DNA from 2 places in the Stenotrophomonas sp. NPDC077420 genome. Region 1 is predicted to be linked to the other one. Evidence: predicted binding sites of a transcription regulator. Region 1 holds the regulator's gene; the other holds the start of a gene.

Region 1 (5,411 bases):
CCGTCCACCGGCGCCTTGCTGACCCGGTAATGGGCATGGCCCTTGGAGGCCACCTGCGGCAGGTGGGTGACGCACAGTACCTGCCGCTTCTCGCCCAGTGCCCGCAGCTTCTGGCCGACGATATCGGCCACTGCGCCGCCAATGCCGGAGTCCACTTCGTCGAACACCATGGTCGGCACCGCATCCAGGCCGAGTGCCGCCACCTCGATGGCCAGCGAAATGCGCGACAGTTCGCCGCCGGAGGCGACCTTGCGCAGGGCGCGCGGCGGTTGCCCGGCGTTGGCGGCCACGAGGAATTCGACCCGTTCGGCGCCGTTCGGGTCCGGCTTGCCGGCCGCGTGCGGTTCCAGTTCGATCAGGAACTGGCCGCCGCCCATGCCCAGCTCGCCGATCAGCGCGGTGGTGGTATCGGACAGGGCCTGGGCGGCCTGGCTGCGGCTGGCGCTCAGCGTTGCCGCCACGGTCTGCCACTGCGCCGCCGCCCGCTCGATCTCGCCAGCCAGCGCCTGCAGGCGCACATCCGCGCCGCGCAGCTGCTCCACTTCGGCTTCCATCGCGTCGCGATGCTCGCCCAGCGCTTCCATCGGTACGCGGTGCTTGCGCGACAGGTCGTGCAGGCGACCGAGGCGGCGTTCGATGTCCTCGAACTGCTCCGGGTCCGCGTCCAGGTCGTCGTGCACGCGGTCCAGCAGGGCCAGCGCTTCGTGCAGCTGGATGACCGCGCTGTCCAGCAGCGCGTCCACCTCGCCCAGGCGGGCGTCATGTTCGGCCACCCGCGACAGGTCGTGGCGGGTCTGCTGCAGCAGCTGCAGCACCGAGACCTCGTCGTCGCCGTTGAGCCGGGCGGCGGCCACGTCGCACGCACTGACCAGTGCGCCTGCGTGGGCCTGGCGGCGGTGGCTGCTGCCCAGCGCGATGATCGACGCCGGTTCAAGGTCTTCGCGCTGCAGCTCGCCCAGCTGGTGTTCGAGGAAACCGATGCGGTCGCTGACATCGCCCTGGCGCGAGAGCGCCTCGGCTTCGTCGACCAGCGCCTGCCAGCGCGCGGCGGCCTGCCGGACCCGGGCGCGTTCGGCGTCATTGCGCGCGAAGGCATCGAGCAGGGCGAGCTGCGAGGGCCGTGCCAGCAGCGCCTGCTGCTCGTGCTGGCCGTGGATCTCGACCAGCATGCCGGCCAGTTCGGTCAGCTGCGACAGGGTCACCGGGCGCCCGTTGATCCAGGCGCGCGAGCCGCCGTCGGCGCGGATGATGCGGCGCAGCTGGCACTGGTCGTCGTCATCCAGTTCGTTGTCGCGCAGCCAGCGCCGCGCCGGGGCGTCGTCGGTCGGCGCGAACTCGGCCGACAGTTCGGCGCGCGCGGCACCGTGGCGGACCACGCCGCTGTCGGCGCGCAGGCCGGACAGGAAGCCCAGCGCGTCGACCATCAGCGACTTGCCGGCGCCGGTCTCGCCCGAAACCACGGTCATGCCCGGCCCGAACTCCAGTTCGGTGGCGCGGACGACGGCAAAATCCTTGATCGATAGATGTCTGAGCATGGTGTTGGGTTCTTGAGCCGCGCAACGCTAGCATGGGCGGCGGGCAGCTCCAATCGGCAATCCCCGATCCCTCGCCGGGGCGTCGCCCTGCCATTATCCACTGTCGCGTCTCACAGGTTGATTCCATGCACCCTTCCGCGCCCCATCTCGCGCCGCGCGCCCGCCACCTGCTGCGGACGCTGATCGCGCGCCACATCCAGGACGGCGAACCGGTGGGCTCGCAGACCCTGGCGCGCCTGGCCGGGCTGGACGTGAGCGCGGCCACCATCCGCAACATCCTGGGCGACCTGGAAGACCTGGGCCTGCTCAGCTCGGCGCATGTCTCGGCCGGGCGCGTGCCCACCGCGCACGGCTACCGGGTGTTCGTGGACAGCCTGGTCAAGATGCAGCCGCCGGGCGAGGGCGAGCTGAACCGCCTGCGCAGCGAGTTGTCCACCGGGGCCGGCACCCAGGCGCTGCTGGGCAGCGCGTCGGAACTGTTGTCGGCGATGAGCCACTTCGTCGGCGTGGTCGGCGCGCCGCGGCGCGAGCAGTTCGCCTTCCGGCACATCGATTTCGTGGCGCTGGACGCGCGCCGGGTCCTGGCGATCCTGGTGTTTGCCGACAACGAAGTGCAGAACCGGGTGATCGAGCCGCGCCGCAGCTGGGAGCCGGCCGAGCTGGAAAAGGTGGCCAATTACCTCAACGCCCATTGCGCCGGTCGCCCGCTGGCCGACATCCGTTCCACGCTGCTGATCGAGCTGCGCCAGGCGCGCTCGGAGATGGAACAGCTGCTGGCGCACAGCGTGGAACTGGCCGAACAGGCCATGGCCCCGCCCGCCGACGACATGGTGCTGGCCGGTCAGACCCGGCTGATGGGCGTGCAGGACCTGTCCGACCTGGACCGGCTGCGCGAACTGTTCGACCTGTTCGCCAGCAAGCGCGAGATCCTGCAGCTGCTGGAGCGCACCATCCAGGCCCCGGGCGTGCGCATCTTCATTGGCGAGGAGACCGGGGTGATGCCGCTGGAGAACGTCTCGCTGGTGACCGCGCCTTATTCGGCCGGGGGCCAGGTGCTGGGCGTGCTGGGGGTGATCGGCCCCAAGCGGATGGCCTACGACCGCATGATTCCGCTGGTGGAGGCCACCGCCCAGGTGCTGGGCGCGGCCCTGGATGTGCCGGCCGGGGGCGGATTGTCCCGGGATCGCACATAACGCGCGCCCTGGCTCTTGAATCGGGTCCGGCCGCCCACATAGGGGTGGGTGGAGGCGGAGAGTCACCGCCAAGGATCCGGAAATGAACCAAGATCAGCCTGATATCGCATCCCAGACCCCGGCCGGCGACGCCGCCACGGGCGATACCCTGCAGCAGCAGCTCGACGCCCTGCACAACGAAGTGGCGCTGCTCCGGTCCGAGTCGCTGCGTGAGCGCGCCGACCTGGACAACCAGCGCAAGCGCGTGGCCCGCGACGTCGACCAGGCGCGCCGCTTCGCCAACGAAAAGCTGCTGGGCGAACTGCTGCCGGTGTTCGACAGCCTGGACGCCGGCCTGAATGCCGCCGGCGCCGAGCCCAGCCCGCTGCGCGAAGGCCTGGAACTGACCTACAAGCAGTTGTTGAAGGTAGCTGCCGACAACGGCCTGACCCTGCTGGACCCGACCGGCCAGACCTTCAACCCGGAGCACCACCAGGCGATCAGCCAGGTCGACGCCCCGGGTGCGGCGCCGGGCAGCGTGGTCCAGGTGTTCCAGAAGGGCTACCTGCTCAACGATCGCCTGCTGCGCCCGGCCCTGGTCGTGGTCGCACGGGACTGACCTGAACGCGTTTCGCCAGCATCGGACACTGTGTTCGACAGGTGGCTTGAAAGTGACAGCAGCGTCCCACACATCCCATTCATAACCCGGCAGCGGCCGGATGTTTCCCACTTTTCAGGAGTCTCCCCCATGGGCAAGATCATTGGTATCGACCTCGGCACCACCAACTCGTGCGTGGCGATCATGGACGGCGGCAAGGCCCGCGTCATCGAAAATGCGGAGGGCGACCGCACCACGCCTTCCATCGTCGCCTACACCAAGGACGGCGAAGTGCTGGTCGGCGCCTCGGCCAAGCGCCAGGCCGTGACCAACCCGAAGAACACCTTCTACGCCGTCAAGCGCCTGATCGGCCGCAAGTTCACCGACGCTGAAGTCCAGAAGGACATCGCGCACGTGCCTTACGGCATCCTGGCCCACGACAACGGCGACGCCTGGGTGCAGACCAGCGACGCGAAGAAGATGGCGCCGCAGGAAATCTCCGCCCGCGTGCTGGAGAAGATGAAGAAGACCGCCGAAGCGTTCCTGGGTGAGACCGTCACCGAGGCCGTGATCACCGTGCCGGCCTACTTCAACGACAGCCAGCGCCAGGCGACCAAGGACGCCGGCCGCATCGCCGGCCTGGAAGTGAAGCGCATCATCAACGAGCCGACCGCTGCGGCCCTGGCCTATGGCCTGGACAAGGGCGACGGCAAGGACCGCAAGATCGTCGTGTACGACCTGGGCGGCGGCACCTTCGACGTGTCGATCATCGAAATCGCCAACGTGGATGGTGAGAAGCAGTTCGAAGTGCTGGCCACCAACGGCGACACCTTCCTGGGCGGCGAAGATTTCGACAACCGCGTCATCGAGTACCTGGTGGACGAGTTCAACAAGGACCAGGGCATCGACCTGCGCAAGGATCCGCTGGCCCTGCAGCGTCTGAAGGACGCCGCCGAGCGCGCCAAGATCGAGCTGTCGACCAGCCAGCAGACCGAAGTGAACCTGCCGTACGTCACCGCCGATGCCTCCGGTCCGAAGCACCTGAACATCAAGCTGACCCGCGCCAAGCTGGAAGCGCTGGTCGAAGACCTGATCAAGAAGTCGATCGAGCCGTGCCGCATCGCCCTGAACGATGCCGGCCTGCGTTCGAGCGACATCAGCGAAGTGATCCTGGTCGGCGGCCAGACCCGCATGCCGAAGGTGCAGCAGGCCGTGACCGAGTTCTTCGGCAAGGAACCGCGCAAGGACGTCAACCCGGACGAAGCCGTTGCACTGGGTGCGGCGATCCAGGGCGGCGTGCTCGGCGGCGACGTCAAGGACGTGCTGCTGCTGGACGTGACCCCGCTCTCGCTGGGCATCGAAACCATGGGCGGCGTGTTCACCAAGATCATCGAGAAGAACACCACCATCCCGACCAAGGCCTCGCAGGTGTTCTCCACCGCCGAGGACAACCAGTCGGCGGTGACCGTGCACGTGCTGCAGGGTGAGCGCGAACAGGCCCGCTACAACAAGTCGCTGGCCAAGTTCGACCTGTCCGGCATCGAGCCGGCCCCGCGCGGCCTGCCGCAGGTGGAAGTGTCCTTCGACATCGACGCCAACGGCATCCTGCACGTGTCGGCCAAGGACAAGAAGACCAACAAGGAACAGAAGGTCGAGATCAAGGCCGGTTCGGGTCTGTCCGAGGACGAGATCGCACGCATGGTCGCCGACGCGGAAGCCAACCGCGAAGAAGACAAGAAGTTCCACGAGCTGGTCCAGGCCCGCAACCAGGCCGACGCGCTGATCCACGGTACCCGTACCGCGATCACCGAGCACGGCAGCAAGGTCGGTGGCGACGTCATCGGCAAGGTCGAGGCGGCCCTGGCCGACCTGGAAACGGCGATGAAGGGCGACGACAAGGCGCAGATCGAGGCCAAGTCGAAGACGCTTGAGGAAGCCGGCCAGGCGCTGTTCGCCGCCGCGTCCGCGGGCGAGCAGGGTGGCGGCGCTCCGGGTGCCGACGCCGGTGCCGCTGGCAACGGTGGCGCGCACGACGACGTGGTCGACGCCGAGTTCACCGAAGTCAAGGACGACAAGAAGTCCTGATCCGGACAGCCGACGGGGCGT
Region 2 (5,411 bases), on a different contig from region 1:
TCAACCTGCGCGTTGGCGACGACCTGCAGTACATCGCCCGGGCCTACGGCCGGGATGGTTCCTTCGATGAAACCAACGCGCAGCGCTTCCAGCTGGTACTGCCCACCGACTACGAACGCGGCACCCAGCTGGTGCGGGACAACGTGCAGCGCACCCTGGGTCGCGTGCTCGATGGCGACGATGCGCAGGCCCAGCAGCTGAGCAATGCCATCTACGGGCAGAACGCGCTGCGCCAGCAGAACATTCCGATCTATGGCTCGCGGGTGCGGATCTACGGGCGTGGGTTGAGCCCCAATGCACGGGTGATGATCAACGGGCAGAGCTTCCCGGTGGACCTGGAGCAGAAGTTCGCCGCCGAGTTCCTGGAGCCGATCGGCGAGCACCGGTACACCGTGCAGGTGGAGGCCATGGATGCGCCGACGCTGACCCGCACGCTCGACGTGGAAGTGACCGGCAGCTACCGCTTCCTGGTGGCGCTGGCCGATGTGACGCTGTCGCGCAATACCGCCAGCGGCAACCTGGATCCACTCGCCGCCGACCGCGACCAGGACGACAGCTTCCTCAGCGAAGGCCGGCTGGCGTTCTACCTGAAGAGCAAGCTGCGCGGGAAGTACCTGGTCACCGCGCAGGCCGACACCTACGACCGCGAGCTGAAGCGGCTGTTCGACGGCTTCCTGGATGCCGACGCCCGGGACGTGTTCCGCCGCCTGGATCCGGACCAGTACTACCCGGTATACGGTGACGACTCCACCACGTATCGCGACATCGACACGCAGGGCAAGCTGTACGTGCGCGTGGACTGGGACCAGAACCAGGCGCTGTGGGGCAACTTCGCCACCGGCTTCACCGGCACCGAGTACGGCCAGTACGTGCGTTCGCTGTACGGCGCGGCGGTGAGCTGGCGTTCGCGCGCGACCACCCCGCTGGGCGACCCGCGTTCGCTGCTCAAGGCCTTCGGTTCCGAGGCGCAGTCCGCGCTTGGCCATACCGAGTTCCTCGGCACCGGCGGCAGCCTCTACTACCTGCGTCACACCGACCTGCTGCCCGGCTCGGAGCAGGTGGTACTGGAGGTGCGCGACCGTACCACCGGCCGCACCGAAGTGCGCACCACCCTGCAGCGCGGCGTGGACTACGAGATCAATGAAATCCAGGGCCGCCTGTTCCTGACCCGCGCGCTGTCGCAGATCACGCGCGAGAACGTACGCACGCTGACCCGTGATACGCCGCTGGATGGCTATGACCAGCTGCTGCTGGTGGACTACGAGTACATCCCGCTGGGCTTCAGCACCGACGACGTGAGCGCCGGCCTGCGCGGCAAGCAGTGGTTCGGCGACCACGTGGCGGTGGGTGGCACCTACGTCGACGAGAACCGCAGTGGCGACGACTACAGCCTGATGGGCGCCGACCTGACCCTGCAGGCCGGGCGTGGTACCTACCTCAAGCTGGAGCAGACCCATACCGAAGCCACCGCAGCGCCGATCTTCTACTCCGACAACGGCGGCCTGAGCTTCATCCAGCGCAATCCGGTCAGCGGCGACCGCAAGGGCGATGCCCGCGCGGTGGAAGCGCGGGCCAACCTGCGTGAGCTGGGCTGGACAAAACAGGATTGGAGCATGGGCGCCTGGTGGCGCGACGTGGACGCTGGCTTCTCGGTCTCGCGCATGGACAGTGGGCTGGCGCTGGAGGAATACGGTGCCGAGTTCCTGGGCTACTTCACCGACAACCTGAGCCTGTATGGCCGGCACAGTCGCGCCGAGCGTGGTGAGGTGGCGGTGGAGCAGTCGCAGCTCACGATGGATTGGCGGCTGGGCAACGACGGCCAGCTCGGCGCCGAGCTGCGCCGGGTGCGCGAAGAGAACGCCGGCACCGACGTGGACGGGACGCTGGCGGCAGTGAGCTACCGGCAGCGCTTCGGCGCCAAGTGGGAGCTGTACGGGGTAGGGCAGCTGACCGTGGATGACGACGGCGGCGCGTACGAGAAGAACGACCTGGCCACGCTCGGTGCGCGCTACCTGTTCGGCGACCGCTCCAGCCTGGGGGCGGAAGTGAGCAGCGGCAGCCGCGGGGATGGCGCCAAGCTCGAAGGCGAGTACTGGATGACCCCCGAGCACAGCTTCTATGGCAACTACAGCTACAGCACCGACCGGACCACCACCGACCCGCTCTACGACACCGGGCTGCAGTCGGGCTGGACGCTGGGCCAGCGCTGGCGGCTGAGCAACCAGGTCAACGTGTTCAACGAAAGCCAGTACCTGAAGGACCGTCGCGACGACAGCGCCGGCCTGGTGCATACCTTCGGCATGGACTTCTACCCCGCGCAGGGCTGGACGCTGGGCTTCAGCGTGATGGACGGCGAACTGGACGCGACGACCGGGCGCGTCGATCGCCGCGCCTACAGCGTCAGCGGTGGCCGCACCGATGCCGATACGCAGTGGACGAGCAAGCTCGAATACCGCCGCGACGAAGGCGCTGAAGATCGTCGGCAGTGGGTGACCACCAACCGGCTGCTGTACAAGGTCAACGAGGACTGGCGCATCGCGCTGCGCGCCAACTACGCCGACACCGATGACAAGCGCAATCCGCTGGCCGATGCCAAGCTGGTGGAGTCCAACCTGGGCTTTGCCTGGCGTCCGCACGACAACACGCGCTGGGCGGCCTTCGGCAAGTACACATATCTCTACGACGTGGCGTCGCTGGGCCAGGAAGGTGGCAACGTGTACGACCAGAAGTCGCAGATCGTCTCGTTTGAAGGGGTGATGCAGCTCAGCGACCGGTGGGAGCTGGCCGGGAAGCTGGCCGGGCGCTGGGGCGATTACCGCACCGGGCGCGGCGAGGGTGCGTGGCTGGACAGCCGGGTCAACTTCTCCGCGTTGCAGCTGCGCTACCGGTTGTTCGCGCAGTGGGAGGCGATGGGCGAGTACCGCTGGCTGGACGTGCGCGAGGGCGGCGACAGGAAGGGCTGGCTGGTGGGCGTGGACCGCCAGGTGGGGCAGAACTTCAAGATTGGTGCGGGGTACAACTTCACCGAGTTCAGTGATGACCTGACCGAGTTGCGGTATGAGGCTAAGGGGTTCTTCCTGAATTTGTCCGGGTATTACTAGGGTTCGACATTGTCTGGGCTGCCACCCATGGGGTCTCCACCGCTTCGGAATTGTCTGGCCTGCCACCCATGGGGTGGCACTACCGGGCATTGCGGCTTCGGGGGTCGGCTTCGGTGGACTTACCGGGTGTGGGGGGAGGGGCGGCGTAGAGCCAGGCCATGCCTGGCTGGCACCGTCCGACGCCGGTATTTCGGGCCGCCGTTCATCTCCTTCGGGCGCTTCGGCTGAATACCTGGCAACGTTTTCATCCTGAATGGGCTGATCTTTGTGGGATTGTCCTGCCCAAAACGACGTGACGGTGACGTTTTTCTCCGTATCGCATTGATTTATATTGGGATTACGCTGAAGGGCGGCCGCTCGCAACTGTCACCATTTCGCGGTACGTTAGGGGCCTGATCTGCGTCAGCGTTTCACCTGCGGAACGCTGGAACTTTTTGAACTGTCAGCAGTCCAAATACAGGACTGATAAGATGACCCCTATGAGCCAGAACATGTCTACTGCCCTTGTGGCAAACAATCTTCCGATTCCCAGTGCGCTCGGTTCGCTGGACGCCTACATCGGCGCCGTGCACCAGATCCCGGTGTTGACGGTCGATGACGAGCAGGACCTGGCTCGCCGCTTCCGCGACGAGCAGGACCTCGACGCCGCGCGCGAGTTGGTCCATTCCCACCTGCGCTTCGTCGTGCACGTGGCCCGTGGCTACAACGGCTACGGCCTTGCGCTGGGCGACCTCATCCAGGAAGGCAACATCGGCCTGATGAAGGCGGTGAAGCGCTTCGACCCGGACATGGGCGTCCGCCTGGTGTCCTTCGCGGTGCACTGGATCCGTGCGGAAATGCACGAGTTCATCCTGAAGAACTGGCGCATCGTCAAGGTCGCCACGACCAAGGCGCAGCGCAAGCTGTTCTTCAACCTGCGCAAGTCCAAGACCCGCCTGGGCTGGTTGAACGCGGCGGAAGTCACCGCTGTCGCCAAGGACCTCAACGTGTCCGAACGCGAAGTGCTGGAAATGGAATCGCGCCTCTCGGGCCGCGACATCGGTTTCGATGCGCCCAGCGATGACGACAACGAACATGCGCCGCCGTCGCCGGCTGCGTTCCTGGTCGCCAACGATGAAGATCCGTCGATGGCCTATGAGCGTGCCGACAGCGAGGACAACCAGCTGCAGCTGCTGCGCGAAGGCCTGGCCGAACTCGACGCCCGCTCGCGCGACATCATCCGTCGCCGCTGGCTGGACGCCGACAGCAAGGTCACCCTGCAGGAGCTGGCCGATGAGTACGGCGTGTCCGCCGAACGCATCCGCCAGGTCGAAGCGAACGCGCTGAAGAAGATGAAGGCGCTGTTCACCGCGTAACGCGGCATTCAACGCATCAAACAAAAGCCCGGCATCGCCGGGCTTTTTTGTTGCGCCAAAGGCGTGCCCACCAACGGTGGGCACCTACCGCCAGGGTAGAGCCGGTAGCACCCGACCGTTGGTCGGGTAACGCTCCTACGCCCGCTCGCGCGCGATAGCCCGCCAGCCAATGTCACCACGGTGGAACTCATGTTCCCACGTCACCTTCGCTACGCCCGCATACGCATGGGCCTGCGCATCAGCCACGCTGTCGCCCAGCGCCGCCACGCACAGCACGCGGCCGCCAGCGCTGAGCACCTGGCCCTGCGCGTCCAGCGTGGTGCCGGCGTGGAACACCTTGGCCGAAGACGGCACCTGGTCCAGCCCGTGAATCACATCACCGGTGATCGGCGTTTCCGGATACGGCGCCGCCGCCATCACCACGCCCAGCGACGGACGCGGGTCCCACCGCGCGTCCACTTCATGCAGGCGTGCATCGATGGCCGCTTCCACCAGTTCCACCAGATCCGACTGCAGGCGCAGCATCACCGGCTGGGTTTCCGGGTCGCCGAAGCGCACGTTGAATTCAATCACCTTCGGCGCGCCACTGGCATCGATCATCAGCCCGGCATAGAGGAAGCCGGTGAACGGGATGCCGTCGGCGATCATGCCCTGCACGGTGGGGTTCACCACTTCGCGCATCACCCGTGCATGCACTTCCTCGGTAACCACCGGTGCGGGCGAATACGCGCCCATGCCGCCGGTGTTTGGACCCGTATCGCCATCGCCCACGCGCTTGTGGTCCTGCGAGGTGGCCATCGGCAGCGCCGTGGTGCCATCGACCATCGAGATGAAGCTGGCTTCCTCGCCATCGAGGAATTCCTCGATCACCACGCGCGCGCCGGCATCGCCGAACGCATTGCCCGACAGCATGTCGCGCACCGCGTCTTCGGCCTCCTGCTGGGTCATCGCCACG

The links. Region 1 encodes HrcA, which represses chaperone genes, less so after heat shock. Its sites were predicted from a motif close to TTNGCACTCNNNNNNNNNGAGTGCNAA; they were not measured.
Region 2: a site for HrcA is predicted at 3,544-3,570, ahead of rpoH (RNA polymerase sigma factor RpoH). Genes of this name have one in related genera too.

What each region holds. Positions count from the first base shown of each region.
Region 1 covers NZ_JBITVZ010000006.1:107,539-112,949, forward strand. Annotated here, with positions in the region: gene recN (DNA repair protein RecN) at 1-1,535, opposite strand, end outside; gene hrcA (heat-inducible transcriptional repressor HrcA) at 1,661-2,728, shown strand; gene grpE (nucleotide exchange factor GrpE) at 2,811-3,326, shown strand; gene dnaK (molecular chaperone DnaK) at 3,456-5,390, shown strand.
Region 2 covers NZ_JBITVZ010000005.1:164,576-169,986, reverse strand. Annotated here, with positions in the region: gene ACIGII_RS07290 (hypothetical protein) at 1-3,101, shown strand, start outside; gene rpoH (RNA polymerase sigma factor RpoH) at 3,581-4,456, shown strand; gene purD (phosphoribosylamine--glycine ligase) at 4,592-5,411, opposite strand, start outside.